DNA from 3 places in the Arthrobacter sp. D5-1 genome. Region 3 is predicted to be linked to each of the others. Evidence: predicted binding sites of a transcription regulator. Region 3 holds the regulator's gene; each other region holds the start of a gene.

Region 1 (11,342 bases), 730 kb from region 3:
GATCCTCCTCATCGCCACTCCTGCCAGTTCCTTCTCCGACCACCTTGAGGTTTTGGCTACCCTGGCCCGTTCATTGTCCAAGGAGTCTTTCCGTGAGTCCCTCCGGCGGGCCCACGATCCCGAGGTCATCTCTGAACTCATCAACTCCAGCCTGGTGTTCTTCGATCACTAGAGGGCGGGGCTGGCCTCAGCCGTTTCGTTGTTCTACAGCCGGACGAAGTACGGTTAAGGGGTGTTGAAAACCGCGTTGAAACCCCGCTGGATCGCAGGACTGGTCTTTGCGCTTCTGTTATCCGGGGTGTTTGTGCTGCTCAGCCAGTGGCAGCTCAGCCGGTCCGCCCAGCACGAGCCCCCGGCGCCGTCCAGCATCGAAGAAGTCAAACCGCTGGTGGACGTCCTCAAACCCGGCCAGTTCTTCCCGGGTTCGGTCTCTGACCAGATGGTCACCGCCACCGGGGCCTATGATCCCGGCAAGCAGGTTCTTGTAGAGGGTCGCCTGTACAACAATCAAAAAGGCTTCTGGATAGTCTCGGCTTTCGCTGTCAACGACGCTCCGACGCTCAACGGTGTTGCTGCCTCGCCCCAGACGTGGATCCCCGTGGCGCGCGGCTGGGTGGCAGATGCCGACCAGGCCGGCCCGCCGCCGTCGGGCACCATCACCTTGACTGGTCGCCTTATTCCTTCTGAAGCGCCCGTTCCAAACGTCGACGCCGGTCCAGGCCGTGCGTCCGCTGTGTCTGCCGCGGAGCTCATCAACCTGTGGGAAGTGTCCAGCTACCCGGGTTTTGTCGCCGCGACGTCGGAGGTTTCCGACGGCGTGGCCATTCCCCTTGGCGATGACGTCAAGGCCCTCAACATCCCGCCCCAGCCGCCTGCAGAGCAGATCAACTGGCTGAACCTCTTCTACGCAGTGGAATGGGTGGTGTTCGCCGGGTTCTCGATCTTCATCTGGTGGCGTCTGGTCAAGGACGACTACCGGCGCGACCTCGAAGAGGACGAGGATGACGAATACGGGGATGACCACGAGGCGGAGCCTGCCAAACCCGTGGATGCCCAAGAAACTACAACCCCAGAGCCAGAACAAAAGGTGCAGCAATGATTGAGCCAAAACCGGCCATCCAGCCAGAGCAATCCGGATCCAAGCCCAAGAAGCGCCGATTCGGCGGAACGGAAGCCCAGATCCGTTCGGCGTTGAAGTTCTACAAAGTCATGGCGTACCTGACCGGCGCCATGCTGCTCCTGCTGTGTGCGGAACTGATCGCCCGCTATGGGTTTGGAGTCTCGCTCTTCGCCGGCGGCACGAACGCCGTCACCGGCCAGCCCTTCGGCTTCGGTTTCGCTGAGTCCGAGCCCAAAGGCGTGATCGGCGGGTTCAACATCTCCACGTCGGTACTGATCCTGCACGGTTGGATGTACGTGGTGTACCTGGTCTCCAACTTCCGCTTGTGGTCCCTCATGCGCTGGCCGTTCTCCAAGATGGTCCTCCTGGCCCTGGGTGGTGTCATTCCGTTGCTGTCCTTCATCGTGGAGAAGAAATTCCACGCGCAAGTTGAAGCGGAACTGGCAGCCAACCCGCAGGCGTCCAAGGGCTATTAGGACCGCCCACAGCGTCCCGCTGCGGGCTACGCGACCTGACGCACTGTGAGATGCCTAACGACGCGGCCTTTTTGGCCTCTGGCCGCCCTCGTCAACGTGCACCGGGGCGGCCCGGCAAAGTAGTCTTGTCTGGTGACTACTCCCACCGCACCCCAAACTTCCCAGAAGCCGGTGCTGGTTGTTGACTACGGTGCCCAGTACGCGCAGCTGATTGCCCGCCGCGTCCGCGAAGCGAATGTGTATTCGGAAATTGTTCCGCACACCTTCACCACCGAGCAGCTTCTGGCCAAGAACCCGGCAGCCATCATCCTCTCCGGAGGACCCTCCAGCGTGTACGCAGAGGGAGCCCCGAGCGTCGGCGCTGATCTCTTCGAAGCCGGGGTGCCTGTATTTGGCATTTGCTACGGCTTCCAGGCGATGGCCAACGCGTTGGGCGGTAAGGTGGCCCAGACGGGTCTCCGCGAGTACGGCGCTACTGAAGCCCTTGTCGTAGGCGACGCCCGGTCCATCCTGGACGGCGTCCCCTCCTCACAGAACACCTGGATGAGCCACGGTGACTCCGTTCACGAGGCCCCTGAGGGCTTCGAAGTCCTCGCCTCCACGGCTGGTGCGCCGGTGGCTGCCTTCGCCAACGACGAGAAGCGCCTCTACGGTGTCCAGTGGCACCCCGAAGTCAAGCATTCAGTCCACGGCCAGCACGTCCTGGAGAACTTCCTGTTCAAGGGTGCGGGCCTGAGCCCCAACTGGACTACGGGCAATATCCTCGAAGAGCAGGTGGAGCGGATCCGTCAGCAGATCGGGGACTCCAAGGTTATTTGTGGTCTCTCCGGCGGCGTTGATTCCGCTGTTGCTGCGGCTTTGGTCCAGCGCGCCGTTGGCGACCAATTGACCTGTGTCTTCGTCGACCACGGACTCCTGCGTGAAGGCGAAGCCGAACAGGTTGAGCGCGACTTCGTGGCAGCCACGGGCGTCAACCTCTACGTAGCCAATGAGCAGGAACGCTTCCAGTCAGCATTGGCCGGGGTCAGCGATCCCGAAACCAAGCGCAAGATCATTGGCCGCGAATTCATTCGTGCCTTCGAGGAAGCGGAGCGGGCCATTATCGCCCAGGCTGCTGCCGAAGGCGAGAAGATCAAGTTCCTGGTTCAGGGAACCCTGTACCCGGACGTCGTCGAATCCGGTGGCGGCGAAGGTGCTGCCAACATCAAGAGCCACCACAACGTGGGCGGGCTTCCCGAGGACCTGCAGTTCGAGCTTGTTGAGCCGCTGCGGGCACTGTTCAAGGACGAAGTACGCGCAGTCGGCGCCCAGCTTGGGCTGCCGCAGGAAATCGTCGGCCGCCAGCCGTTCCCTGGCCCCGGTTTGGGAATCCGCATCGTGGGCGAAGTGACCAAGGAACGCCTGGACCTGCTGCGCAAGGCGGATGCCATTGCCCGTGCGGAGCTCACGGCTGCCGGCTTGGACAACGACGTCTGGCAGATGCCGGTAGTCCTCCTGGCCGATGTCCGAAGCGTTGGTGTCCAGGGTGATGGCCGTACCTACGGCCACCCGATCGTGCTGCGTCCGGTGTCCTCCGAAGACGCCATGACGGCGGACTGGTCGCGACTGCCTTACGACCTCCTTGCCCGGATCTCCAACCGCATCACCAATGAGGTCGACGGCGTGAACCGCGTGGTGCTGGATGTCACCAGCAAGCCACCGGGAACCATCGAGTGGGAATAGCATTCTGAGTGGCCGGCTTCCTCTGGGAGGCCGGCCACTGTGCTTGAACCCACCGGGTGCCGCGGCCTGTGAAATCGGCAGGCACCTGTGAAATGACGGCGAATTTCGCGTCGGAACAGCGTTGCGGAGCGGACTGCCAAGGTATTCCCGCTACCCTCGAAGGTATGCCGGTATGGTCCAAGGCGTCTAAAGCTAGTACAGAAAAGAAGGCAGAAGTTGTGTCATTAGGTCAAGGCCAGGAAGAGGGCTCCGAAGAGCTCCGCAAATGGCTGTCTGGTCTTAAACCCGTCACCGGGGCGGACACGATGCTGCGTTTCGTCAAGACGCCCGAAGGCGCCATCGATTTGAGCAACGCACACCCCTCGGGGTTGGCGCAGTTGCTGGCAGGTCGCAGAACCCGTCTGTCCACGTTGATCCGGGACCGGCAGCAATACTTGGTGGCGGCCCGTGCCGCCCGCAACATCAGGTCCAAGATCTTTGAGCTGAGCAATGATCGCGGCATTGAAGCCGGATATTTGTCTGCGGGCACCGTGGTGTGGACCTCTGCCGTGGGCGGAAAACCGCAGCGTGTGTCGGCCCCTGTGATGCTCGCTTCCATCATCCTGACCATCAGGCCGGGTGAAGACGACTTTGAACTCCAGCTCACCGAGCAGGCACGCATGAACCCTGCCCTGGTGCGCCACCTCAAGTCAGTCCACGGCATAGTCTTTGACGTCAACGCCGTGGCGCGCATGGCCTACAACACGGCCCGGTTCGATCCCCAGCCGGTACTTGACCGCCTGGCCACACTCGTCCAGCCGATTCACGGCGCCGAGGTGGATTTCAACTTGCTGGTCACCACCCTGGCTGACCTCTCGGGAAACCTTGATGATCCCTGGATCAACATGAACAACCCCACCGTGGCAGCGCTTGCTGTTGCGGCAAACGGTGGTGACATTGAGCCTGAGCCCATTAAGGCGGGCCGGTTCCCGAGCCTTGACCTGCGAGATCCGGCAGATGAGCTCCTCCTGCTGGACGCCGACACGGACCAGCAGTACGTGGTGGATGCCGTCCGGGCCGGAGATTCCCTGGTAGTGAGCACCCCGCCGGGAAGCGGACAGACGCAAACGGCCATCAACGCGATCGGTGCGCTGGTCAGCGAAGGCAAATCCGTACTGGTGGTTGGGGACAGGCAGTCCAGCCTGGCGGGACTTTCCGCCCACTTGGAATCGCTCGGCCTCGACTCCATGCTGTTCCGCCCGGGTAACGGGACCACGCCGCAGCAGCTCAAAGGCCAGCTGGTCCGCGCCATCATGCGCAACGAAAAAGCGCTTGAGCCTCAACTGGGCAACTTGCACCAGACGCTCACCGGACACCGCCACGCCTTAATGGACCATGTAGCCTCGCTGCACAACGTCCGTGAGCGGTGGGGTTGCTCGCCGTACCAGGCCATGCAGTCGCTGGCAGAACTGACGTCCATCCATCCCGCGCCTTCCACCACGGTCCGACTGAAGCGCAGCGTCCTGGACAACATCAAGGACCGTGAAGAACTGGCCGGCCGCCTGCGCCGGGCAGCGGAGCTTGGCAGCTTCAGCAGGGCGTCCACTTCCAGCCCTTGGTATGGAGCGCGACTGGTGACGCGCAAGGAGACCGAGGAAGCCCAACACCTCGCCCGTCTGGCCGAGGAGAAGCTTCCCGTCCTGCGGGACCGGATGAAGCAGGTGTCCGATCACGCTGAAATCCGGCTGGGGGACACCTTCACCGAGTGGGGTGCGCAGCTCGAACTGCTCATCGCCGTCCGGGAGAGCCTGGATAAGTTCACCCCGGACATCTTTGACCGGCCGGTGCACGACCTCATTTCCGCGACTGCCAGTTCCGCGTGGCGCCGTGAGCGCAACTTGGAGATGCCTTCCATGCAGCGTTCCCGCCTGCGCCGGGTAGCCAAGGAATATGTGCGGCCCGGAGTCCACATCGCCGACCTTCACAGCTCCCTCGTCCTGGTTCAGGAGCAGCGGGCTCTGTGGGCCGGATACGCCACCACCCAGCGCCACCCGGCAGTGCCCTCCGGGCTCGCCGATCTTGGTGCGCTGTACCGGGAGTTGGATGGCGAGCTGCACCGCCTCGGTGCTGCCCTCAAGCACACCAGCGCTGGTGGCTCCCTGCACGGGACACCGTACTTGGAACTGATGGAGCGGCTGGAACGGCTTGTTGCTGACACGGCAACACTGGAGACACTTCCCGAACGCACCCTCCTGATCGAGGAAATGCGCGAGCACGGCCTTGGTGAGTTGCTGTCCGACCTGGCTGCCCGCGAGGTTCCTGCCGGCTCCGTGGCCGCCGAATTGGATCTGGCCTGGTGGCAATCCGCTTTGGAAGCCATGATCAGCGGCGACGACTACCTTGCGATGTCCGATGGCGATTCGCTGCGCCGCCTGGAAGCCGAATACCGGCTTGCTGACCAGGCCCACATCGCCAGTGGTGCTGCCCGTCTCCGCTGGCAGTTGGCACAGAAATGGCGCCAAGGCCTGCTTGAGCACCCCCGGCAGGCGGAACTGCTGCGAGCCTTGCTGAAGGATGGCCGGGTTACTTTGCCGGCGCTGAGCGCCCAGGCGCCTGAGCTTGTGCCACTCCTGGTGCCCGTTTGGTCTGTCAGCCCCTACCTCTTGACTGGTGTCCTCCCGGCCGAGCAAAAGTTTGACGCCGTGGTGGTCATCGACGCCGAATCCACCTCGCTGCAGGCCGTACTTCCTGCCATCGCCCGGGCGAAGCAGGTGGTGGCCTTCGGTGATGCGAAGATTGCGCATGCACGGACCTTCAGCGTTGCTGTGGAACCGCCTGTAGCCGGTGTTGCCAGCCACGAGAATGTTGACAGCGCCTTCAAGGCGCTGGCCAGGGTCCTTCCGACCTGGCAACTGAACTGGGTCTACCGCGCCGTAGACGAGGACCTGATCCTTCAGCTGAGCAAGAATTACTACGACGGTGGCCTGCGCCGCCTGCCCGACGGCAACTCTGTCACGGGACTGGACCGTTCCATCCTGGTGGAGTACATCCCCGATGGCACCGGGCTTCCGGGTGCAGACCATGAGGGCGTCGAGTCCGTCACTGCCGAGGTCAATCGCGTGGTGGACCTTGTGTTCGAACACGCAAGGCTGCGTCCCCGCACGTCCCTGGCGGTGGTAACTGCCAGCTTGCGCCATGCTGCCCGCATCGGCGAGGCCATCAGGCTTCAACTGCCCAACCACCCCCTGCTGTCCACGTTCTTTGGCGCCGGTCCCGAGTCCTTCCGTGTGGTGGATCTGGAGCGGGCCCAAGGCCTGGTACGGGACCACGTGATCTTCTCGCTTGGCTACGGCCGCACACCACATGGCCGGGCACTCCATTCGTTCGGTCCGCTGTCCGCCGAGGGTGGCCGGAACCGTTTCGCTTTGGCCATGACCCGCGCACGGCGTTCCATGCACGTCCTGAGCTGCTTCCGTCCCGAGGACCTTGACCTCGATCGGCTGGCTCATGGTGCAGTGGACTTCTACGAGCTGCTGGACCGGGAACTCTCGGGAAACAGCAACCTCGGTACACCCGCGTCCCGTGCTGTTGCCAGTGAGCAGGCGCTCGGTGAGGATCCCTTGGTTGCTGACCTTGGAGAACGCCTGCGGGCCCGGGGAGCCCGGGTCTGGCATCTCTACGATGGCGTTCTGGACATCGCAGCTGCGGCGGATCCCGTCCACACGATCGGCCGGGAGGGAGCAGAAATCCCCACACCTGTCGCGATCGAATCCGATGGCACTGAACGCTACCGGCGGATGAGCGTCCGGGAACGCAGCCGGCTGCGTCCGCAGCTGCTGGAGCGCATGGGATGGCGCTACATGTCCCTGTGGACCATTGAGGTCTTCACTGATCCTTCGTCCTGCGCGGATCGCATCGGATCCTACCTTGGGCTGGAGAATCACATTCCGCGGTCGACGTCGCCTGAGCATGGCTTCCTGGACATGGACGTTGAACAATTGAGTGTGGACAAGGGGCAGCAAACGTTCGCTCCAAGTCCGGCACGGCAGGCACCAGACCAGATTGACGACGCTGCCGATGATGCAGACAGCGAAGCAGAGAACGGGAAAGAAGTACCACTGATGGAAGAAGCAACTGGTCCTGAAGGCGGATCCGAGACCGAATCCTCCGCGCCAGGCGCCGACACCACTGAAGAAACTGCGGACGCCACGGCCGCCGCAGCCAAACCAGGCGTGAGTGGCATTCTGCCCACCAAAGCAGCGGAAGACGATCCCCGGCGCTGGGGCGATGAGTCCGGTTACGACCATGAGCAGTGGCTTAAGGAACAAAAGCCGCCGCACTGGGGCTAACCGTCCACCGCCATCTGAACCACCCATCACGGGTTGACCAAAACAAAGAAAAGCTTGCCGTGCGTTGATGCGCCGGCAAGCTTTTCTGCTTGCTGTGGATCCGCAGCAACCACCACCAAGCCTTCGGTGTCGCTGGTGCCCAGCCATTCGCCTGCCTTGCCCCCGTGGGCTGAGGTCCAGAGCACGGGGACGGGACCGGCGAGTACTTGTGTTTCCCTGGATTCGTCATAGGATCCGGCTGCCGTGAGGACCACCGTGACCAACTGGCCGGGGGAGAGGAGCTGGATGGACGACGGGTCGGCCATCCGCAGGGGAACGGCTGCGGTGCCCACGGGTGATCCAGTGAGAAGCCCGGGACCCAGGAGGCTGGACTCAGTGGGGATCTGCCCCCGGCTCAAGGGAGCGGCCAACTGTCTGCCTGTGAGGTCCCCGCCATCTGAGAGGGCTCCGGTGACGGCGAGGTCCTGGGGCACTCCCACCCGGGTGAAATCGGCTTCTGTGAGAGTGGTTCCCGTGGGGAGGTCACGGGCGGCCACCATGACACTGATTCGCAGCTCCGAAGCCGGAGTCAGCTGTTGGACGGCGATGCCGGCGGCCAGGCACAGCAGGAGGGCAACAGTGAGACGGCGGTTGCGGGCGATCCAGGAGCCGATCCTTTGCCTTCTGCCTTGGCGGGCTGAATAATTCAGCTGCCGGTGAAAGCTTGTGGCATTTTTGCGGGGCCGGGACGACTGCCCTCCCGCACCAAACGGGTCCGGGGGCCAAGGGCCGGCAGGCGACGCTGAACGCCGGGCGCGGGCAAGGAGGGCGCTTCGAGACTGTTGTGGCATGCCGCCACGTTAGCCAGCCGGACAGGCCGGATAACAGCGGCCTGAAGCGCTATGTGGAAAAGTGGGGAAGTTAGCTTGCTGCAGCTGCCGGTGCCGGGGCGGCTGCGGGAGCGGACGGCGCGGCGGCGGGTGCGGCTGAAACAGTGCTGCCCTTGGCATCACGGGAATCAGTCCGGTAGAAACCAGAGCCCTTGAAGACGACACCGACGCTGTTGAACTTCTTGCGAAGGGCGCCCTTGCACTCGGGGCACTCCGTCAGGGAGCTGTCAGAGAAGGACTGGACGATGTCAAAGGCATGGTCACAGTCTTTGCAGGCGTATGCGTATGTGGGCACTGAGTTCCTCCTTCAGGACAAAGGTCAGGTCCTGTGCAGCAACGGCGGAGATTTCGCTTCGCATTAGCAGTCGCAGGGCCTGAGTGCCAATTCTATCATCGGTCTACAGTGCATGCGCCAGTGGATGTGCGGGACCTCACGGGGCTCTCTCGTCGAGATGGACCACCCCGGAGGGAGTCAGCACTTCCCGCACGGGGCGGTCGAATGCTTCGGCGGGAATCGAACCTGAAGGCAACAGGTCGGCGTCGTACACCACCGCAATGGTGGGCGGCCGCTGGCCGGAATCGTCGAGCCCATGGAGGAGCCGGTCGTAGTAACCGCCGCCCTGGCCGATCCGGTTGCCATCCCTGTCCACTGCCGTGGCTGGCATGAAGATCCCCGCCGCGCCTGCCACCACCTGGCTTTCCATGCGTTCGCCCTCAGGTTCGTCGATAGGGGCGTAGGAGGAACGGACGAAAACTGTCGACGGGGTCCAATAGACCCAGCTCAGCTGCCGGCCGGGCTCGCACACGGGAAGGAGGATCCTGTGTCCGGCCTCGTGCAGGGAATGGATGAGCGGCATGGTGGGTGGCTCAAACGCGACACCTACATAGACGGCAAAAGTGGCCGCCGTGCCGGAGGAAGCTGCAGCCGCCCATTCCGTTCCATGCTGCGCGATCGACGCACCGGCAGCAGCGATCTGTTCGGGGGAGAGGGCGCGCCTTTGGAGGCGGCGGCTGCTGCGGATGTCTTCCTTCGATGCCATGGATGTCCGATCGTGAGGTTCGTCTGATGCCGGTCCGGCGACAAAAGCTGCGGTTCAGTCCACAGAAATGTTGTCCCGGCGCGGCGAGGGTTTAGCCGATGATGTATTCCTTCCGTTACATTAGTCCGGTGACTCTCGATAACAATGCTGTCCGTAAGGCCGTCATCCCCGCAGCGGGTCTTGGTACCCGTTTCCTGCCTGCAACAAAGGCGATGCCGAAGGAAATGCTGCCCGTGGTTGACAAGCCAGCCATCCAGTACGTCGTCGAAGAAGCGGTCAAGGTTGGCCTGCACGACGTCCTGATGATCACTGGGCGCAGCAAGCGCGCCCTGGAGGATCATTTCGACCGTGTGCCGGCGCTGGAAGCGACGCTGGCCGAAAAGGGCGATACCGCCAAGCTTGAGGCCATCCAATCCGCCACCAACCTCGGTGACATCCACTACGTCCGCCAAGGCGACCCCAACGGCCTGGGCCACGCTGTCCTTCGTGCGAAGCAGCACGTCGGGCACGAGCCTTTTGCCGTACTCCTCGGCGATGACCTGATCGATGCCCGGGATAACCTCCTGAGCGACATGATCGCCGTCCAGCAAAAGACCGGCGGTTCCGTGGTTGCCCTGATCGAGGTGGAGCCCTCCAAGATCAGTGCCTATGGTTGCGCCGACGTCGAGGAGATCGGTGAAGACGGCTACGTCCGCATTAAGCAGCTGGTGGAAAAGCCTTCTCCGGAAGAAGCGCCGTCCAACCTTGCCGTGATCGGGCGCTACGTGCTGCATCCGGCAGTGTTCGATGTTCTCGAAAAGACCGAGCCGGGCCGTGGTGGCGAGATCCAGCTGACCGACGCCCTCGAGGTGCTGGCAGCCGGCGAAGGTGAAGGCTACGGCGTGTACGGCGTTGTTTTCCGGGGCCGTCGCTACGATACCGGTGACAAACTCAGCTACCTCAAGGCCTGCATCGAGTTGGCCTGCGAACGCGAGGACCTCGGTCCTGAACTGCGTGAGTGGCTGCCGACCTTCACTGCTTCGCTTCCCAAGTAACCTCAGGATGTACGGTTCTGCGATCTGGCCGGTGACGCTGGAAAGCGGAGACCTGCTTCTTCGCCCCATCCGATACCGCGACAAGCGGGAGTGGTCTGAAGTCCGTTCGCGGAACAGCGAATGGCTTGCTCCCTGGGAGGCGTCCAACCCGGCACCGGGTGGGCGCCTGCCCAGTTATCGGCAGATGGTGGCCTCGCTGAACAACCAAGCCCGACAGTCCACGGCATTGCCTTTCCTCATTGTCGAGCGGACCCCTGGATTCCGTGAGCCGCTCATCGTCGGGCAGTTGACCGTTTCCTCCATCATTTGGGGATCGGCCATGATGGCTACGTTGGGGTACTGGGTGGATAAGGAGCGGGCCGGGCACGGTATTGCTCCGACGGCGGTGGCCATGGCAACGGACCACTGCTTCAAGGTGTTGGGCCTTCACCGCATGGAGATCAATATCAGGCCCGAAAACGCCCCCAGCCTGAGGGTGGTGGAGAAGCTTGGATTCCGGGATGAGGGGTATCGGGAACGGTACCTGCACATCAACGGCGAATGGGCTGACCACCGGTCCTTTGCCCTGACATCGGACGAGGTTCCTGAGGGTCTGCTGCGTCGGTGGCTCAGAGGATAAATGGGCAGGTCATAGGCCATTTTGTCCGTATATCCAGTCATTTGAGGACTCGACGACGACACACCGGCCGCAATGCCGCCGCGCCCGGTGATTTGCTTCTACGGTTTTGAATGTGGACTTCCCTCTCAGCAGCT
Region 2 (11,342 bases), 750 kb from region 3:
AGATCCCCGGCGCCCAGATCGTGCGCCGGCGGGGGCGTACCTTCGTCATCAACAAGAACAACCCCAGGATGAAGGCGCGCCAGGGCTAACCCGCGGCAGGGTAAATAGTGCAATGAATACACGGCTCTACCAACAGGGCGTTTAATGGGGGAATGCCAATCCTGAACAAAGACATGTCCCTGTGCATTTCGCTTGCGGCCCGGCCCAGCAATATCGGGACCAGGTTCCACAACTATCTCTACGATCTGCTCGGCCTGAACTTTGTTTACAAGGCATTCGCGCCCACTGACATCACCCTCGCGGTAGCGGGGATCCGCGGCCTCCCCATCCGGGGTGCCGCGGTGTCCATGCCGTACAAGGAAGCCGTGATCCCGCTGGTTGACGTGATGGACCCTTCAGCCAAAGCCATCGATTCGGTGAACACCATCGTGAACAACGACGGCGTCCTCACTGCTTACAACACGGACTACATCGCCATTGCCCGGCTCCTGAAGGACCACCAGGTTCCCAGCAGCCACACTGTCCTTCTCAGGGGTGCCGGAGGCATGGCAAAAGCAGTTGCCGCAGCGCTCCGGGACGCAGGGTTCACCGCCGTCACTATCGTGGCGCGCAATGAAACCACTGGACGAGCACTCGCGGATCTCTACGGATTCAGGTGGCAGGACGACGTCAACGGCTCAGCAGCGGACCTGATCATCAACGTCACCCCGCTGGGGATGGCGGGTGCGGATGAGACCGCGCAGTCCTTCGACGACGCCACGGTCGCCGCTGCCCAGGTGGTCTTCGACGTCGTAGCGCTGCCTTCTGAGACGCCGCTCATCACCGCCGCCAGGAACTCCGGCAAGAAGGTCATCACCGGTGCCGAGGTCATCGCCATCCAGGCCGAAGAACAATTTGTGCTGTACACGGGTGTGCGCCCCAGTGCCGGGCAGGTCCGCGAAGCCTCGGAGTTCTCCCGTCGATGAGGTGCTAGCCGGTCACCGGCTCCACCACAACAGCCACTCTTTCCTCACCGATCCTGGTGAGGACCAGGGTGGCTGTTTTTGCGTCCTTGCCCTTTGATGGTTTGGCGGGAAGCAATTGCTTGCGCAGCTCCTCGGGAGTCACGGCCGTGCCGCGCTTCTTGATGTCCAGCACGGTGATGCCGTTGGCCTTTACCCACGTCTTCAAGGCCTTGACGTTGTAGGGCATCACCTCAAGCACCTTATAGGCCCGGGCAAACGGAGTGTCGTGCAGTTCGGGCGCGCAGATGTAGGCGATGTGCTCATCCACCAGGTGCCCGCCCAGCCTTTCGGCGATGTCGGCTACCAGGCCTGCGCGGATGACTGCGCCGTCCGGTTCGTATAAGAAACCTTCAACAGGCCCGACGGCGGCTGCGGGACCTGCGTCGAAGTCTTCGCCGCTGGTGATTTCAGCGGCGCCCTGGCTGCCGATGACCAGGGCCGCCCGCCGCACGCCGGGGCGGGCTACGCCGTTGAACCACAGGGTCACTTCGGTGACGTCCCCGCCCACCGAGACCCATTGGGCCTCACAGCCTGAGGGTACGGAATCATGGGGGATGCCGGGCCCCATTTTGACGCCAATGGCACGTCCGGTGGCTGCCAGCTTCTCCACGAAGGACAAGGGGGGAGAGAAAGCCTCAGGGTCCCAAATCCGCTTGGTCCCCGACGTGGACGTGGTGCGTCGTGCAGGATCCAGCCACACGCCGTCGATCCCGTCCAGCTCCACGGACGTGGCATCCGAGTGCACCACGGTGGCGTGCGGGAACGGGATGAGGTTGATGGTGGCGCAGGCAGCGGTGGTTTCATCCATTTCAACGGCTGTCACTGAGATGTCCATGGACGCCATCGCCATGGAATCGGCGCCGAGGCCACATCCGAGGTCGGCCACATGGGAAATGCCGGCCTTGGCGAAGCGTTCGGCATGCCGGGCTGCGACGTTCAACCGTGTGGCCTGCTCCAAGCCTGCCTGGGTGAACAGCATTTGCCGCGCGAACTCGCCGAACTTTGCCTCGGCTCGGGTACGCAACCGTGATTGCGTCAGGACTGCGGCCACCAATTCGGCGGAGTGGCCGGCTTTGCGGAGATCCGCGTTGGTGCTGAAAGCATCGGCCTCGCGGTAGGGCCCCAAGGAGGCCAGGAGTTCCCATCCTTCAGTGGTCAGCAAGGGGGCGATCTGTTCCTGCGGTGCGTGAGGCATGGAATCAAGCCTAACGGCGCGGCACTTGACAACGTGACGGGCGAATCAGCCGGATAGGGTTGTTTTCATGGAAGACACCGCAGCCCCGCAACCCTCCACCATGATGAAGTTCGCGCGACCCGCCCTCATAGCGGGGGCCGTGATCGCTGTGGTCTGCATCGGCTTGCTGATCATCATCTTCGCGTTGGATTCCTTCAACGCGGCCACCTATTCCGTCGCCGGCAAGAGCGTCAATGATGCTACCGACGAAGCACGGGACATCCGCGAGCTCTACAGCGGCGCCCGCACCGGTGGGATGATCACCTTGGTGATTTCCGGCGTCGTTGCTGTTGCGGCCGCTGTGCTCCTGTACCTGAACCGCGGCAATGCCCCGCTGGACGAGGATGACGACGGCCAGGACTATGACCTGGATGACCTCACGGGACGGTGACCTGCGTTCACCCATGACGAAATGCTGGCACTCACCTTGACCGAGTGCTAACGATTTACATAGAGTCTAGTTAGCACTCTCCCCCGGAGGGTGCTAATAAATGCCAAGCGTCTTCCGGCACCGCGACGGCGGATGTACGCTCCGGCACCCTAGTTCTTAGTCCATGAATCAGCTCATGAAAAGGAGAGTCCGAGTGTCGGTCTCGATTAAGCCTCTTGAGGATCGTATTGTTGTTCGCCCGCTCGAAGCAGAGCAGACCACGGCTTCCGGCCTGGTTATTCCGGACTCCGCACAGGAAAAGCCGCAGGAAGGCGAAGTTGTTGCAATCGGCCCCGGCCGTTTCGATGACAACGGCAACCGCGTACCGGTTGACGTAGCTGTTGGCGACGTCGTCATCTACTCCAAGTACGGTGGAACCGAAGTCAAGACCGGCGGCAACGAGTACCTCGTTCTGTCCGCCCGCGACGTCCTTGCGATCGTCGTAAAGTAACTTCCCGGAGCCCCGCACCGCCGTCGCGTTGGAAATCATTTCCGACCGTCAGCGGTGCGGGTTTTCTGTCTTGAAAGGACACAACCATGGCAAAGCAGCTTGCTTTTAACGATGCTGCCCGCCGGTCTCTTGAGGCCGGTATCGACAAGCTCGCCAACACTGTCAAGGTGACGCTTGGCCCGCGCGGCCGCAACGTCGTGCTGGACAAGAAGTGGGGCGCTCCCACGATCACCAACGATGGCGTCACCATCGCGCGTGAAGTTGAGCTTGACGACCCCTACGAAAACCTTGGCGCCCAGCTGGCCAAGGAAGTAGCCACCAAGACCAATGACGTCGCAGGCGACGGCACCACCACGGCCACCGTGCTGGCACAGGCTTTGGTCAAGGAGGGTCTGCGCAACGTTGCCGCCGGCGCCGCTCCGGGCGAGATCAAGCGCGGCATCGAGGTTTCCGTTGAAGCCGTCGCAGCCCGCCTCCTTGAGAACGCCCGCGAAGTTGAAGGCACCCAGGTCGCTAGCGTCGCAGCCATCTCCGCGCAGAGCGACGAAGTCGGCGAGCTCCTCGCCGAAGCGTTCGGCAAGGTGGGCAAGGACGGTGTCATCACCATTGAAGAGTCCTCCACCACCCAGACCGAGCTGGTCCTCACCGAAGGCATGCAGTTCGACAAGGGCTACCTGTCCCCGTACTTCGTCACCGACGCAGAGCGCCAGGAAGCCGTCCTCGAGGACGCCCTCATCCTGATCAACCAGGGCAAGATCTCATCGCTGCAGGACTTCCTGCCGCTGTTGGAGAAGGCACTGCAGGCCAACAAGCCGCTCTTCATCATCGCCGAAGACATCGAAGGCGAAGCCCTCTCGACGCTGATCGTCAACCGCATCCGCGGCACCCTCAACGTTGTTGCCGTCAAGGCTCCGGGCTTCGGCGACCGCCGCAAGGCCATGCTCCAGGACATCGCCACGCTCACGGGCGCCCAGGTTGTTTCCCCGGACCTTGGCCTGAGCCTGGACACCGTTGGCCTTGAGGTACTCGGTACCGCACGCCGCATCACGGTGACCAAGGACAACACCACCATCGTTGACGGCGCCGGCACGGCTGAGGACGTGGCTGACCGCGTTGCCCAGCTGCGCGCTGAGCTCACCCGGACGGACTCCGACTGGGACAAGGAAAAGCTGCAGGAACGCCTGGCCAAGCTGGCCGGCGGCATCGGCGTGATCAAGGTTGGCGCTGCCACCGAGGTTGAGCTGAAGGAAAAGAAGCACCGCATCGAGGACGCTGTGTCCTCTACGCGCGCAGCTCTCGAAGAAGGCATCGTTTCCGGTGGCGGTTCCGCCCTCATCCACGCCCTCAAGGCACTGGACGAGTCCCCGGCCGTCAAGGCACTGGAAGGTGACGCAGCAGCTGCTGTGGGCATCGTCCGCCGCGCCTTGGTCCAGCCGCTGCGTTGGATCGCCCAGAACGCCGGCTTCGACGGTTTCGTTGTTGTTGCCAAGGTGTCCGAGCTGGAAGCCAACCACGGCTTCAACGCCAAGTCCGGCGAGTACGAGGACCTGATCGCCGCTGGCGTGATCGACCCCGTCAAGGTCACCCGTTCGGCTCTCCGCAACGCCGCTTCCATCGCTGCCCTGGTTCTCACCACCGAGACCCTGGTTGCCGAGAAGCCGGCTGAGGAAGAAGACGCACACGCAGGCCACAGCCACTAGCAGCCTGTTTCACTGGAGCCCCGGTCACGTTCGCGTGGCCGGGGCTTCGTGCGTCTTGGAGGCTGCCGGCAGGCACGCCTTCTCCAGCTATTGTGAGCGTTCGACGACGGCAGTAACCTGACGCTTATACGGCGGCTTGGGTGCGCCAACCGGGCTGTTCCCGGTCGCGGGATGAGTAACGACTATGCCGGCCACAACCTTGGATCTCGGACGCTCGGCGTTCTTCGAGCATCGCTGGAGCGATGCCTTGGACTGCCTCGCCCGGGCGGATACCGAAGGCGGCCTGCCTCCCCAGGACATTGAGCTTGTTGCCTCGGTTGCCATGCTCCTGGGCAAGGAATCGGAAGGTGTGGCCTATCTGACGCGGGCACATGACGAGTACGTGACCATGGGGGACATTGCCGGAGCGGCCCGCTGTGCTGCGTGGCTGGTCCTGTACCTTATGAACCTCGGGGAACCCGCACGTGGTTCCGGCTGGTTATCCAGGGCCAAGCAGTTGGTGGATGGGATGGATGACCCCACCGAAGCGGAGGGCTACCTTTTGATCCCATCGGCGCTGGGCGCGCTGTATGGGGGAAACCCGGAAGCCGGCAACGAGCTTTTTGGCCGTGCCTTGGCTGTGGGGCAGCGCTTCCACGACCGGGACCTGACGGCCTTGGGCCAGCTGGGCGTAGGTACAGCACGGATCGCGTTGGGTTTTCCCGCTGAGGGCCTGGAGTTCCTGGACGACGTCATGGTTTCCGTGACCGCCGGCGAAGTGTCGCCCATTCCGTCCGGCATTATCTACTGCGCAGTCATCGGAAGCTGTCGCCTGACCTTGGACGTCAAGCGTGCCCACGAGTGGACAGCTGCACTTGCCCGGTGGTGCGGACAGCAACCGGACATGGTCATGTTCAGCGGGCAGTGCCAGTCGCACAGGGCCGAACTGTTCATCCTGCACGGTGCCTGGGAGGATGCCACGGCCGCACTCCGAATCGCCCAGGACCGTTCCCGCCATGGCGACCCGGAAGCAGTCTGGGGCGCGTGGTACCTCCAGGGCGAGCTGTTTCGCCTGACCGGCCGTGACGATGAAGCCATGGCAGCTTATGCCAAGGCCGCTGAGACCGGATTCGAGGCCCTGCCAGGGCTGGCACTCGTCCTGGCCGGGCAGGGCAAAGAACCACAAGCCCAGTCCATGCTTCGCCGTGCCCTTTCCCTTTCTGACCCAGCCAACCGCCGTCGACTCCTCCCGGCCGTCGTCGACGTCGAACTTGCTGCCGGAGACGTCAAGGCGGCTCGGGCCGCCGCAGACGAGTTCGGGTCCCCGGAAGGCGGCGGCATGCCCCTCGAGCAGGCGCTCGCTGGCCAGGCGGAAGCCACTGTGCTGCTTGCGGAGGGCAAACCGCACGCTTCCCTGTCAGTGGCGAGAAAGGCGTGGCGTCTTTGGTACAGCCTGGAGGCTCCGTACGGCGCGGCCAGTTGCAGGGTCCTGGCGGGGCGTGCTTGCTCGCAGCTGGGAGATCCGGACTCGGCTGCCATGGAGTTTGAAGCTGCCAAAGATGAGTTTGCCGATCTCGGAGCGGCGCCTGCAGTGGCCCATGTTTTGGAGCTCACGGGCGAGAAACGTCAGAACAGTTTTCCGCTGACCAGCCGTGAGCTGGAAGTCTTGCAGCTCGTTGCCAGTGGCCACGCGAACCGTACCATCGCCAGGGAGCTGTATCTCAGCGAAAAGACCGTGGCCAGGCATGTCAGCAACATCCTGTCCAAACTTGCTGTGCCGTCCAGGACCGCCGCCACGGGCTACGCCTTCGAGCATGGCCTGATCCACTGAACCCCCGTCACCTCCCGCACCGTTCCACAGGACCCTCTGTCACCTGCTGCGCAGAAATACCCATACCGTGTGGAATCTAATGCGTCATTCTGCCGACGCGACGGGAGGGGCTGGGCTCATAGCTTGGCCCTATGAACATTCCACTGCTTGCCGGCACCGTTTCAACCGTGCTCTTCGCCGCCAGCATGCTGCCCATGCTTCTCAAGGCGGTCCGAACAAAGGATGTGGCGTCCTACAGCCTGGGGAACATTGCCCTGACCAACATCGCCAATGCCGTGCACTCGTTCTATGTCTTTGATCTTCCGGCCGGCCCTGTATGGCTTCTGCACGCCTTCTATGTGGTGGCATCCGCACTGATGCTCGCGTGGTGCCTGCGGTACCGGAAGACGCCCGAGGCCGGGCCGCATGAGGTGCATTGACCGGTTGGACCAAACAACAAATTGGACCAAACAACAAAGGATCCACTGCAACACGAAAGGAGCGCATCATGACATCGAACCAACTTCAAGAGGTAGACACCGTCATCGTGGGAGGTGGCCAGGCCGGGCTCGCGCTCGCATACTGGTTGGCCAAGGAAGGCCGTGACTTCCTCATTCTGGATCAGCACGGAAGGCCAGGGGATGCCTGGCGTCAACGCTGGGACTCGCTCAAGCTGTTCACACCCGCCAAATATGACGGGCTTCCGGGTTGGCCTTTCCCAGGAGACCGTCTTGCCTTTCCCACCAAAGATCAACTGGCTGACTATCTGGAGGAGTATGTGCGTCGTTTTGACCTCCCCTTCGTGTCCCATGTCCATGTGGAGGAAATCAGCTCCGAGGATGGGGGGTTTGTTGTCGCGGCAGGGGACCGGCTCTGGCGCACGCGCAACGTGGTGATTGCGACCGGCGGACACCATCTTCCGAAACGGCCCGCTTTCGCAGGAGAGCTTGATCCGGACATAGTCCAGCTGCATTCCCAGGCCTACAAGAACCCAGGGCAGTTGAGGGACGGAACAGTGCTGGTGGTAGGTCTCGGAAACTCGGGGGCGGAGATCGCCCTTGACGTTTCAGGGTCGCATTCCACCGTTCTTGCAGGGAAGCCAAGCGGCGAAATGCCCATGAAGCACGGCCGTACCGCAGCACGTTTCGCCCTGCCAATAGTGAAATTCCTGGGCGTCCGGGTCCTAACGCTCAACACGCCGATCGGACGCAAGGCCGCCCCGGGCTTCAAATCCATGGCGGCGCCGCTGATCCGGACCAAGACCAAGGACCTGGCCGCAGCGGGTGTGCAGCTGGTTCCAAGGCTGGCGGGGGTTTCGGAAGGCTTGCCGGTCCTGGAAGACGGGACAAAGGTGGAGGCCACGAACGTTATTTGGTGCACGGGGTATCAGGAGGAGTACTCGTGGGTGAAACTGCCGGTCTTTGACGAACAGGGAGAGCCGAGGCAAAGCAGGGGAGTGGCCGAGGACGTTCCCGGCGTGTTCTTCATCGGTCAGGAATTCCTCTTCGCGGCAGCCTCGGCAACACTTCCCGGAGTCTGTCGGGACGCCCGCTACCTGGCCCGCCGGTTGGCAACGGAGCGGCGTCCGGAGCCCGACGGTCGCCGGGCCAAGGAGACCCGCATGCCGACAAGCCGGTAGAATACCAAGACCGCAGCTGCAGCTGACACGATGCCCACCAGGTTGAGTGCCAGCTGCATCGCTGATCCGGCCGCCTTGCTGTATTCACCCAGAACCGACGCAACGGCGACGTATCCTGCAGCCGGAACAGTCGTGACGGAAATAAACACACCCACCAGAGCTGAGGACCGGTGGCTGATCATGGACAGCATTCCCGCCGCTCCAGCGAGTGCGGCCACGATCAGCGAGTAGGGACCCGGATGGTAGATGAACTCCACGGCTGATCCCCGATCCAGTGCGTCCTCGGGAAACAATCCGAGGGGCACTGAGAGCCAGGCTGCAACGGCCGTGACCAGCATCGCGAGGGGAAAACCGACACCCAGTGCGAGCATCGATGCACGTACCAATCGCCACTTACGTTCCACCAGCCCCACGGCCAACGCGGCGAGCGGTCCGAACTCGGGTCCCACCACCATTGCGCCCACAATCGCGATCGTTGAATCGGTCACAATGCCGATCGCCGCCAACTGGGCCGCTATGACCAAGAATGCCAGGAAGCTCCACGTCAGTTTCGAGTCCTCGCCGGTTTGCCTGGAAACCTCGTCCCAAATGACGGCGTCGGCCGATTCTCCGGGGGCGGCTGCCTCAGCGTCGTCAGCGCGTTTGGACAGGACGAGGTCCGGCGACGATATGGAGATGGAGCCCAGGTCCGGAACCTTGAGCCCATGAAGCCGCTCGATCAGTTCTTCCGCGGATTCCCGGGCCAGCTGAACGGTGATCACGTCGCCAGGTGGCACCACAGAAGCATCTTTGTGGACGGCCACCTCGGCGGCTCCGGTGTTATCGGTGCAACATTTCACGACGGCCTCGGACAACTCCGTTGGCACGCAAAGGCGCAGCTGCACGATCATGGATTTCCTTCCTCCGACCCGGCTCCAGCGTAGTTGCATCACGTGCGCTTGGCTGTGATTCGGGCATAGGCCACGCACAGGCAGGACTGGGAAAATGCATAGCTGGACCTGGGCTAATTGACCTTCGGAAGACGGTCCACGAGATGGTCCCGACTGGGGTGGGGCCGCTGAACCGCGTATGATTGATGCTTTGTGCCACAGCTTTTGAGGAACTGCCTAACGTGACTATGCCAACGATCCCAGCCCCTGCCCGCGCCGGCAGGCGGTCTTCCGGACCCGTTGCAAAGTCGAAATTCCGCCCCGAGATCCAAGGCCTCAGGTCACTGGCCGTCCTGATGGTGGTCAGCTACCACATCTGGATCGGACGGGTTTCCGGCGGCGTGGATGTGTTCCTCCTGATCTCCGCCTTCCTTATGACGCTGCAGTTCACCGGCCGTTATAAACAGGGCCGGCCCATGGACCTTGTGCGTCACTGGCTGCACCTGTTCCGGCGGCTGCTTCCCGCCGTGGTGGTGGTTCTTCTGGCCACGCTCGCGGCGACGTTTGCCTTCCTTCCGCCCACCCGGTGGGTGGAGGTGGTCCACCAGGCGTGGGCCTCGCTGTTCTACTTCGAAAACTGGCTCCTGCAGGGCCTGGCTGTGAATTACTATGCAACCGACCACAGTCTCGCCAGTCCGCTCCAGCACTTCTGGTCCCTCTCCATCCAGGGCCAGGTGTTCATCCTGTGGCCGGTCATTTTCGCCACCGTCGCAGTTCTTTGCCGCCGGTTCAGTTTGAGGTACCGGGCAACTCTCGCGTATGTCTTTGCGATTATTTTTGTCCTCTCCCTCACCTACTCCATCATTTTCACGGCCACCAACCAGGCTGTGGCCTACTTCGATACGTTTGCGCGCCTGTGGGAATTCGCCCTGGGCACATTGCTGGCGCTGATTCTTCCGGGTTTGAATTTCTCCAAGCCAGTCCGGGTCATCATGGGATGGATCGGCGTGGCCGCCATGCTCAGCTGCGGCATTCTGCTGCAGGTACAGACGGCATTCCCCGGCTTTGTTGCCCTGTGGCCCACTCTGGCTGCTGTTGCCGTGATTGCCGCCGGCCAAACCGGGAGCCGTTTGGGCGTGGACAGGATCCTGAGTTCTAAGTTCCTGGTCCGGCTGGGCGACAACTCCTATGCCCTTTACTTGTGGCACTGGCCCATCCTGGTGATCGCCCTGGCATGGAGCGGCAAGGATCATGCTGGCTGGCTGTCTGGAACCGTCATCATCGCCCTGTCGCTGGTGCTGGCATTCCTGACCACCAAGTATGTGGAGAAGCCGTTCCGGGAATGGAAGTGGCCCGAGGTCAAGCGCCGCCGTTCGGCCATCGCCATCGCGGCCTGCCTCGCCGTGGCGTGCACGCCGCTCTTGGGGTTCCAGTACAAGCAGGACATGGACCTCAAAGCCGCTCAGGCCCAAGCGTTCAACGACAACCCCGGTGCCCACGCTCTGGTCCCCGGTTACGTGGATCTGGTCAGCGATGGCGCCAAGACGCTGCCCACCGCCGAGCAACTTCCGGAAGATTGGGCAACGCTGTCGGGTCCGTGCGAGGGCGATGCCAAGCCGGAGGACAAGCAACTGCGGGACAAGTGCCAGCAGAATGGCGTGGGGGAGGACGCTGACAGGGAAATCCTGGTGTTGGGCGACTCCCACTCCCAGCAGTGGCTGGCCGCGCTTGGGCCCCTTGCCGAGGCTGAACACTGGAAGGTGACTGCCCTCTTGCTGGGCGGATGCCATTTCATGCCGGAGAACCCGGATGCCGATGCCGGTTGCAATGATTTCAACGCCGCCGCTTTCCGCTACGCAGCGGAGAAGGCGCCTGACACTGTTTTCATGGTGGGAACCATGGCGTCCCCGTCGTCACCGGACGAGCAGTTGGTGTACGGCTTTGAGCAGACGGTGACCAACTTCAATGACCTCGGAATCGAGGTGGTGGCCATCCGCGACAACCCCCGCTTTGACTACAACGTCACCGAATGTGCGTTGTCCAAAGGCGTGGACAGCGCCGATTGCAGGTCCGACCAGCCCGAGGTCCTGGCCGCGGAGAGCCCTTTCGCAGCCGTGCAGGGAACGTTCGGCAACGCAGCCTTCCTGGACATGACCGACCTCCTCTGCGACGGCATCACCTGCCCCAGCGTGGTGGGAAACGTGTTCGTGTATTTGGATGACAACC
Region 3 (9,581 bases):
GATCTTGTCGCTCAATGTACCTGGCAGGAAACCGAGCCGCTCCCCCGCCTCCACCGCAGGCCGCGTCAGGATTATCCTGCTGACTTCCTTCATCTGCAACGCCTGCACGGCCTTGGCCATGGCCAGGTACGTCTTGCCCGTGCCAGCTGGACCGATACCAAAAATCACCGTGTTTGCGTCGATGGCATCCACGTAGTTCTTCTGATTCAGTGTCTTTGGACGGATGGTCTTGCCGCGGCTGGAAAGGATGTTGTGGGTCAGCACATCAGCCGGGTTCTGCACCGACTGGGCCCTCAACAGGGACACCAGCTGCTGAAGGATGTCCGGGCTCACCACGGTCCCTTTCGCCACAAGCCCACGGACTTCCTCCAGGAGGCGCATGACGCGGGGAATGACGGTGGAGGGGCCGGTCATGGAGAGCTCGTTGCCGCGGACATGGAAGCTGACATCCTGGAATTGTTCCTCGATGTACCTCAGGGCTTCGTCATGGCTGCCCAGCGAGTGAACCATCTGGTCGGAGTTGTCGAAGGTGACGACTTCCGTGCGTGTGCCCGGTAATGTGTGCGGGAACTCGTTGGGCGGCTGGTTGCCGTTTCCGGTCCTGAGCCGCCCGTTCAAAGATTCACTCATAGTGCTGGCCCGCGGGCCTTTTCTCCTCCGGTTGGTCTGTAATAACGCCATCGATTCGACATTCTCTGCGGACTTTCGTTGCCCGCATTGATGCCGGAATGTCTCCAATCCTACGCCAGCCCGCCCGCGATGAACCTCCCCCGGCAGCCTCATTCGGCACCCTGGGGCTGATGCGGACATTTTGTCTCAACTCGGCATCAAGCCGGTATCAATCATGTTTCAGTTGGCGCCCTCCCCCGGAAACCCGGCCGACCGCCGTCGACGATGTGCCAAGCTGGCATTGCGGGTGAAAACACGACCCCGCACCCCAGCCGACAAATGGCTGCCAAACCATGCAGGGCAGGACAGGAAACCCATCAAGAAAACAGCCAGCAACGATCATGGCGCGAACAAGCGGACCAAGTCCGCTGTTGCCGTGCCGGCGATGCTCGCTGTCCTCCTGCTGACCGGTTGCATCGCCAACGGTGGCGGCACCCAAGCCACCTCCACCCCGCCGCCGCTGACCGTCCAGGAAGCCCCGGCCAGCAACGCCCCGCTGGAAACCACCCAGGCCTCCACCAAGATCCCGGTCTACTGGATCGGGCGGAGCAAGGAAGAGGTCTACCTTTACCGCGAGTTCCGGGACATCTCCGGCGACGGAAATCCTGTAACCACCGCCCTGAAAATCATGATGGCGGAAAAGCCGTTGGATCATGACTTCTTCACTCCCTGGCAGGAACCCGCCAACCTGGCCACGTCCATTTCCGGCAAAAACGTCATTACAGTCGATATTTCCCGCGATGCTTTCAACTCAAACCTGGATGCCGGCATGGCGCAGCGTGCAGTGCAGCAACTCGTCTACACGGCAACGGCCGCAGCTTCGTCTTCAGGGCTCATCAATTCAGGCCAGCAGATCCAAGTGGTCATCCTGGTTGATGGCCACAAGGACTACATGGCGTTCGGGCAAGTGCAGCTGGGTGAGCCGATGACCCGCGACGCCTCCTTGGTTGCCCCGCTCTGGATCATCGATCCGCAGGAAGAGACCACCCTGCCCACAGGACTGGTCAAGTTCAACGGGCGGAGCACTGACAGCTCCAAGCCCATCGCCTGGCAGGTACTGCAGGACAATGGCAAGGGCGAAAAGACCAGCCTTCTCACGGGCCAAACGCAAGCCACCGGCGAACCCGGGCAGTATGGGTTGTTCACTTTTGGCGCGACATTGAAGGCCGGCCAGTATGAGGTACGTGTTTCCCAGGTGGACAGCGCCGGAGACATCATCGCGACAAGCACCGACACGCGGCTGTTCAGGGTCGGGTAGCTGTTCACGGTCGGTAGCTGCCCGGAGCCGGAAGCGGACCAAGGCCGCCCGGCTGCAGCGCTACCAGCGGCCCAGGATGTCGCTCGCAAGCACGACGGCGGCAGGTCCCGCCGTCGACGACCTCAAGACATGATGCCCCAAGAGAGCCGTCACGGCGCCGGCATCACTGAGCCGCGTCACTTCGCGGGGCGAGATCCCACCCTCGGGCCCCACTATCAACAGCACCTCGCGGGGTGAGGTGGCCTTGGTTGCCGCCAGCTCTTCAAGAATGGTCCGCAAAGGATTCTTGGCGTCTTCATGCAGGATGATGGCAAGGTCAGACTGGGCAACGGCTTTCGCCAGGGACCCGGTGTCCACCATGGTCCGCACCTCGGGGATCCATGCCCGCCGGGCCTGCTTGGAGGCGGCAGCAACCACTGATTCCCACTTCGCATGGGCCTTTGCTGCGCGATCGCCTTTCCATCGAACAATGGAACGCTCTGACTGCCACGGGAGCACAGCGTCGATTCCGAGCTCCGTGGCCGTTTCGATGGCAAGTTCGTCGCGATCGCCCTTGGCCAGGGCCTGGACCAGTACCAGCCGGACGTCCGGCTGTTCTTCAAAGGCCATGTCGGAGGCAGTGACGACGAGGCCGGCGGGCCCGGCCGCGGCGACCGTGCCGGTCAACCGCGCGCCGGCACCATCGGCTATGTCAACGGGCTCTCCCACACCAAGTCGCTTGACCGTAACCGCGTGCCGTGCCTCTGGACCTTCCAGCACGAACGTGCCGCCGGGTATGACATCGCTGAGGCTGCCGGCCGACGTGAAGAAAACGGGGTTGCTCACCGCTACAGGTTACCGAGCTTGTCCCGAAGCTTGGCGAACATTCCGCCGCTGGCCACAAGCTTTCCTTCAGTGAACTGCTCCCCGCGAAGCTTGGCGAGCTGCTGCAGCAATTCTTCCTGCGCAGGATCCAGCTTGCTCGGCGTTTCAACGTGGAGGTGTACCTTGAGGTCGCCACGGCCATAACCACGCAGGTGCGTGACGCCCAGGCCCCGAAGGGTGATGATCTCCCCTGACTGGGTTCCGGCCTTCACATCAATGTCCTGTGCGCCGTCGAAAGTATCCAACTGCAACTCCGTACCCAGCGCTGCGGCCGTCATGGGCACGCTGAGGGTGGCATGGAGGTCGTCGCCTTCGCGCATGAACATGGAATCGTTGTTGACGCGGATCTCCACGTAGAGGTCGCCGGACGGGCCGCCTGCGGGTCCTGCTTCGCCTTGGCCGGACAACTGGATGCGCGTACCGGTGGCAACACCGGCAGGAACCTTGATGGTCAGGGAACGGCGACTGCGGATGCGGCCTTGGCCGTTGCACTCATTGCAGGGGTCTTTGATGACCGTTCCGAAGCCCTCGCAGGAACCGCAGGGGGCAGCGGTCATGACCTGGCCAAGGATGGACCGGACAGCGCGCTGGACCTGGCCGCTGCCGCCACAGATGTCACAACGTTCCGGGTGGGTGCCCGGTCGGCAGCAGCTGCCGTCACAGGTGGGGCAGGTCACGGCCGTGTCCACTTCGAGCTTCTTGTTGACGCCGAAAACGGCGTCCTTCAGGTCAATGCGGACACTGATAAGTGCGTCCTGGCCGCGTCGGACACGGGAGGCCGGCCCGCCGTGACCGCCGCCGCCACCAAAGAACGTATCGAAGATGTCCTGGAACGCGAAGCCCTGGCCGGAATATCCGCCGCCAAACCCGTTGTCCGTTCCATTCTCATTGCCGGTGGCGTCGTAGACGCGGCGCTTCTGGGGATCGGACAGCACCTCATAAGCATGGGTCACGGCCTTAAACTGCTCCGCGACATCCTCACCTGGGTTTACGTCCGGGTGGAGTTTCCGCGCCAACTTGCGGTACGCCTTTTTGATCTCTTCCCCGGTGGCTTCCGGCGAGACTCCCAAAACGTCATAGTGGCTGCTCAAAGTCGGTATCTCTTCCTTGTTGTACTGCGGATGTTTCTTCGGGACGGCGTTCAGCCGCCAAGAATGCGTGAAAGGTAACGGGCCACGGCCCGGACTGCGGCCATGGTAGTGGGGTAATCCATGCGGGTTGGGCCCAGGATCCCCACCTTGGCACCGGAACCGTATCCGGTGGCCACAACGGAAGCCTCAGCCAATCCGTCGTAGGGTTTCTCCCGGCCGATACTCACGGTGACGCCCCTGGGGTCATCCCCCATGTCTGACAACAACCGAAGCATGACAACTTGTTCCTCAAGGGCTTCCAGCACCGGACCGATGCTCAAGGGGAAGTCCACGTTGGACCTGGCGAGGTTGGCCGTACCGGCCATCAGGATGCGTTCTTCGCGGCTGTTGTCGCTCAAGGCCTGCAGTCCGTTGGCCAACGTCTGGGCCAGCCCCCGGAGCTCCGGCGGACACAGGGCAATCACCGACGGAAGCACCTGCGGCAACAGGGCCAGTTGCGTCCCTGCGATGCTGCCCAGGAAGCGGGATCTCAATCGCATCAAAGCGTCGTCGCCCACGTCCGAACCAGCGTCGATGACCTTCTGGCTGACGCTGCCGGTATCGGCAATCAGCACCACCAACACTTGTTGTGGTGCCAACAGGACGAACTCAACATGCCGTACCAAGGCGCGGTTGGAGTGCGGATACTGCACGACGGCGACCTGGTTGGTCAGTTGGGACAGGAGCCTTACCGTGCGCTCCAGGATGTCGTCTACATCATCAGGGCCTTCAAGCAGCGAGTGGATGGCCCTCCGCTCTGCGGCCGAAAGGGGCTTGACTTGGGAGATGCGATCGACGAAAAGGCGGTAGCCCTTGTCGGTGGGAATGCGACCGGCACTGGTGTGGGGCGCTGCAATGAGGCCTTCTTCTTCCAGAACGGCCATGTCGTTACGGATGGTGGCGCTTGAAACTCCAAGATGGTGCCGTTCAACAAGGGCCTTCGATCCAACAGGCTCCCGTGAATGCACGTAATCTTCAACGATGGCACGCAGCACTTCCAATTTGCGTGGCTCACTCATTGCTCCACCTCCTGACGACTGCCGTGGTCTCTGAGACCGGGTCCACTTAGCACTCAACATGCCCAAGTGCTAACCAGTCTAGTATGAGCCAACCCGTTGCTAGCATTGAACTTTCCTTTCCCAAGCCAGCACAAACCAACACTGAACAATTCAACCCAGCACAAAAGGTAGGAACTCCTTGGCTTTCGACACGTGGGGTCCGCAGGATCTGTCAGCTCCCGCCAAACGGCAACTGCCGGAGGTAGCTGTACAACGCGGGATGGTCCTCGAAGATGTCCAATCAGGCTGGGTGGGCGAAGTCACCCGGGTGGAGAAGACCGGCGGCATGCACATCGTGTCCCTCGAGGACAGGCGGGGGAAGACGAAGTCGTTCCAGCTCGGATTTGGCTTCCTGCTCGAGGGGCAGCCCATCCGCTTGATGCCCCCGGCCCCCCGACAATCGACGCCGCCCGTTCAGGCCGGTCGCACGGCGTCGGGTTCGGTGAAGGTTGAAGGACAACGCGCCCAGGTGGCCAAAGCCAGCCGCATTTGGGTGGAGGGAAAACACGACGCCGAACTCGTAGAGAAAGTTTGGGGCGACGATCTTCGCGTCGAGGGCATTGTGGTGGAGCCCCTGCACGGAGTCGATGACCTCAAGTCGGCAATCTCCGCCTTTAACCCCGGGCCCGGCCGGCGCCTCGGCATCCTGGTGGACCACCTCGTGGCCGGCTCCAAAGAGTCCCGCATCGCAGCTGACGCCATGACTGTGCCCGGCGCCGCAGGAAACGTCCTGATTGTCGGCCATCCCTACATCGATGTCTGGCAGGCCATCAGGCCCAAAGTTCTGGGAATTGAGGCCTGGCCGTCCGTACCCCGCGGCACCGACTGGAAGACCGGGATTCTCACCGCCTTCGGGTGGCCTCACGAGACCGCTGAGGATATAGGACTGGGCTGGCAACGTCTTCTTGGAGCGGTTCGCAGCTACGCCGACCTTGAGGCCTCGCTGCTGGGCCGCGTGGAGGAAGTCATCGATTTCCTCACAGTTCCCTGACCTTTGGCCTCAAAGCAGCAGCAACTGACGTGTCATCGTGGCGCTTGTCCCGGGAAGCCTGCCGGGGCCGGTATTCTGGGACAGCAACACCGCACTATCTTTACAGCAAAGGGAACACACCGTGGCAGAGAACGCTCCTGAAGAACCGGGCAGCGCCGCAGGCCAGCCCCAGTACCATGGCGCGCCTGCAAATGCGCTGCCACTGACCGCCAGCGAGGACAGGCAGTGGGCTACCTTGGCACACTTTGGCGGTATTCTCGGATGCCTGCCATCTCTCCTGATCTACTTGATCTTCCGTGACCGCGGACCGTTCACGGCACAGGAATCCAAGGAGGCGTTGAACTTCACGCTGCCTCCCACCATCGCTGCGGTTCTGGCCAACATCCTGGTGCTGTTGCCGGTAGTAGGCAACATCTTTGCTGTGATCGCCACTGGCATCTGGGTAGCCCTGACATGCTTCTCCGTCTCAGCCGGAATCCGCGTCAACCACGGCCAGCCGCACCGTTACAAGCTCAACCTGCGCTGGGTCAAGTAGCCCTCCCCCAGCCATTCAAGCGGCTGGGGGTTAGTCGGGGAGAATCCTCCGGACTACGGCGTCAGCCAGCAGCCGGCCCTTCAGCGTAAGGGTCAACCGGCCTTTGAACGCTTGCACGGGATCAACCAGCTCGTCGGCGATCAGCCCTGCCATTGCATGGCGGCCAACCGCGTCCAAGGCATCTACTTCAAGCCCTGTACCGAGCCGTGCTTCCAGCATGATGCGTTCGACTTCCCGGGTTTCGGCGTCGAGGGTCTCCCGGCCTGCCGCCGGTGAGCTTCCCGCACCCAACCGTCCTGCGTACGCTGTGGGGTGCTTAACGTTCCACCACCGGACACCTCCTACGTGGGAGTGCGCACCGGGGCCGATGCCCCACCAGTCATCGCCGCGCCAGTAGGCCAGATTGTGCCGGCACGCTTGATCGGGTGTCCGGGACCAGTTGCTGACCTCGTACCAGTTCAAACCAGCTGCGGAGATCAACGAATCAGCCAACTCGTATTTGGCTGCATGATCGTCGTCGTCAATTCCGGGCACTTCGCCGCGGCGGATCTGGGCCGCCAACTTGGTGCCGTCCTCCACGATCAATGCGTAGGCGCTGATGTGGTCAGGCTCGTAGGACAGTGCTGTTTCAAGGGACAACCGCCAGTCCGCCATGGACTCCCCCGGCGTACCGTAAATAAGGTCCAGGCTCACCGCGAGTCCGGCCTCACGGGCCCACTGGACCACGAGCGGCACACGACTGGGGGTATGGGTCCGGTCAAGGACCTTCAACACGTGCGGCACAGCCGACTGCATGCCAAACGAAACCCTGGTGAATCCGGCATCGGCCAGCACCTTCAGGGACTCAGGGGTTACGGAATCCGGATTGGCTTCGGTGGTTACCTCGGCACCGGGCTCAAGCCCCCAATGGTCGACGGCGGCCCGCAGGATTCGTGCAAGGTCTTCCGCGGGGAGGAGCGTGGGCGTACCGCCTCCAAAGAAGACTGTGCTCATGCGCCGCCGGGGCAGCCCTGAGGCCTCCAGTGCCAGAGCCGCGAAGTCGAGTTCGGACACCGCGGTTGTGGCGTAGGCATCCTGGGAGGCCCCGCCGCCAAGCTCGGTGGCCGTATAGGTATTGAAGTCACAGTAGCCGCAGCGAACGGCGCAAAACGGGATATGGACGTAGAGCCCGAAGTTGCGGTGCTCGACGCCATCCAGCACCTGCGGGGGAAGTACTCCGTCCGCAGGCGCCGGATCGCCCAAAGGTAGGACGCTGGGCATCTACTTCTTGGCCTTGTCCTTGGACTCGTCGGTGGTCAGTGCTGCGATGAATGCTTCCTGGGGAACCTCCACGCGACCCACCATCTTCATGCGCCTCTTGCCTTCCTTCTGCTTTTCCAGCAGTTTGCGCTTACGGGTGATGTCACCGCCGTAGCACTTGGCAAGAACGTCCTTGCGGATGGCCCGGATGCTCTCACGGGCGATGATTCGCGATCCGATGGCCGCCTGGATGGGCACCTCGAATTGCTGCCTCGGGATGAGCTCACGGAGCTTGCCGGTCATCATGACACCGTAGGCGTAGGCCTTGTCGCGGTGGGTGATGGCACTGAAGGCATCCACTTGTTCGCCCTGCAGCAGGATGTCCACCTTGACGAGGTCTGCAACCTGCTCGCCGTCGGCTTTCCAGTCCAGCGAGGCGTAACCACGGGTTTTGGACTTCAGGAGGTCGAAGAAGTCGAACACAATCTCGGCCAGCGGAATCCAGTAGCGGAGTTCCACTCGGTCCTCGGACAGGTAATCCATGCCGCGCATTTGGCCGCGGCGGCTTTGGCAGAGTTCCATGATGGAACCAACAAACTCGTTCGGAGCCAGGATGGTGGCGGAAACCATAGGCTCGCGAACTTCGGAGATCTTGCCCGTGGGGTACTCGCTGGGGTTGGTGACATGGATGACCTTCTTGTCCTCCAGTGTCACCTCGTATTCCACGTTGGGAGCAGTGGAGATGAGGTCCAGGTTGTACTCACGTTCAAGGCGCTCACGGGTAATTTCCAGGTGCAGCAAACCGAGGAACCCGACGCGGAAACCGAAGCCCAGTGCTGCCGACGTCTCGGGTTCGTAAACCAGTGCGGCGTCGTTAAGCATCAGTTTTTCGAGGGCGTCGCGGAGGACAGGGTAGTCCGTTCCGTCCAGCGGGTAGAGACCTGAGAAGACCATCGGTTTGGCGTCGGCGTAGCCGCTGAGCGACTCCGAGGCAGGCTTGGCCAGGTTGGTGACAGTATCGCCAACCTTCGACTGGCGGACGTCTTTCACGCCGGTGATCAGGTATCCCACCTCGCCGACCCCCAGGCCCTTGGATGGCGTGGGCTCCGGAGAGCTGACACCAATCTCCAGGAGCTCGTGCGTTGCCCGGGTGGACATCATCTGAATGCGTTCGCGCGGGTGGAGCATGCCGTCCACCACGCGGACGTACGTCACGACACCGCGGTACGTGTCATAGACGGAGTCGAAAATCATGGCGCGGGCCGGCGCATTGGGATCGCCAACGGGAGCAGGAAGGTCGCGGACAATTTTGTCCAACAGCGCCTCAACACCCACACCGGTTTTGCCGGAGACCTTGAGGACGTCCTCGGGGTCACCGCCAATGAGGTTGGCAAGCTCTGCCGCGTACTTCTCGGGCTGGGCAGCCGGAAGATCGATCTTGTTCAGCACAGGAATGATGGTGAGGTTGTTCTCCATTGCCAGATACAGGTTGGCAAGGGTTTGGGCCTCGATGCCCTGGGCCGCGTCCACCAGCAGCACTGCGCCTTCGCAAGCGGCGAGCGAGCGGGAAACCTCATAGGTGAAGTCGACGTGGCCGGGAGTATCGATCATGTTCAGTGCATAGCTGTTGCCATCAAGTTCCCACGGCATGCGAACAGCCTGGGACTTGATGGTGATGCCACGCTCACGTTCGATATCCATGCGGTCCAGATACTGGGCCTTCATGTCGCGTTGCTTAACGACGCCGGTGTACTGCAGCATGCGGTCGGCCAAGGTGGACTTACCGTGGTCAATGTGGGCAATGATGCAGAAGTTCCGGATGATGGCCGGATCTGTT

What was found. The regulator HrcA, encoded in region 3, represses chaperone genes, less so after heat shock. The targets are predictions, from matches to a motif close to TTNGCACTCGNNNNNNNCGAGTGCNAA.
Region 1: the regulator HrcA is predicted to act here: its motif matches at 8,874-8,900, upstream of AYX22_RS15290 (FmdB family zinc ribbon protein).
Region 2: the regulator HrcA is predicted to act here: its motif matches at 2,654-2,680, upstream of groES (co-chaperone GroES).

The regions. Positions count from the first base shown of each region.
Region 1 covers NZ_CP014571.1:3,318,838-3,330,179, reverse strand. The annotation lists gene AYX22_RS15320 (PTS sugar transporter subunit IIA) at 1-172, shown strand, start outside; gene AYX22_RS15315 (SURF1 family cytochrome oxidase biogenesis protein) at 233-1,099, shown strand; gene AYX22_RS15310 (DUF3817 domain-containing protein) at 1,096-1,596, shown strand; gene guaA (glutamine-hydrolyzing GMP synthase) at 1,729-3,318, shown strand; gene AYX22_RS15300 (AAA family ATPase) at 3,483-7,646, shown strand; gene AYX22_RS15295 (RcpC/CpaB family pilus assembly protein) at 7,673-8,476, opposite strand; gene AYX22_RS15290 (FmdB family zinc ribbon protein) at 8,547-8,810, opposite strand; gene AYX22_RS15285 (5-formyltetrahydrofolate cyclo-ligase) at 8,947-9,555, opposite strand; gene galU (UTP--glucose-1-phosphate uridylyltransferase GalU) at 9,684-10,589, shown strand; gene AYX22_RS15275 (GNAT family protein) at 10,597-11,208, shown strand.
Region 2 covers NZ_CP014571.1:3,340,345-3,351,686, reverse strand. The annotation lists gene ykgO (type B 50S ribosomal protein L36) at 1-89, shown strand, start outside; gene AYX22_RS15400 (shikimate 5-dehydrogenase) at 153-965, shown strand; gene AYX22_RS15395 (class I SAM-dependent methyltransferase) at 970-2,199, opposite strand; gene AYX22_RS15390 (hypothetical protein) at 2,267-2,629, shown strand; gene groES (co-chaperone GroES) at 2,823-3,119, shown strand; gene groL (chaperonin GroEL) at 3,206-4,819, shown strand; gene AYX22_RS15375 (LuxR C-terminal-related transcriptional regulator) at 5,004-6,629, shown strand; gene AYX22_RS15370 (hypothetical protein) at 6,761-7,048, shown strand; gene AYX22_RS15365 (FAD-dependent oxidoreductase) at 7,117-8,247, shown strand; gene AYX22_RS15360 (DUF389 domain-containing protein) at 8,160-9,137, opposite strand; gene AYX22_RS15355 (acyltransferase family protein) at 9,365-11,342, shown strand, end outside.
Region 3 covers NZ_CP014571.1:2,588,133-2,597,713, forward strand. The annotation lists gene AYX22_RS11750 (PhoH family protein) at 1-630, opposite strand, end outside; gene AYX22_RS11755 (GerMN domain-containing protein) at 1,055-1,927, shown strand; gene AYX22_RS11760 (16S rRNA (uracil(1498)-N(3))-methyltransferase) at 1,988-2,752, opposite strand; gene dnaJ (molecular chaperone DnaJ) at 2,755-3,882, opposite strand; gene hrcA (heat-inducible transcriptional repressor HrcA) at 3,933-4,940, opposite strand; gene AYX22_RS11775 (DUF3097 domain-containing protein) at 5,119-5,970, shown strand; gene AYX22_RS11780 (DUF4870 domain-containing protein) at 6,092-6,505, shown strand; gene hemW (radical SAM family heme chaperone HemW) at 6,536-7,765, opposite strand; gene lepA (translation elongation factor 4) at 7,766-9,581, opposite strand, start outside.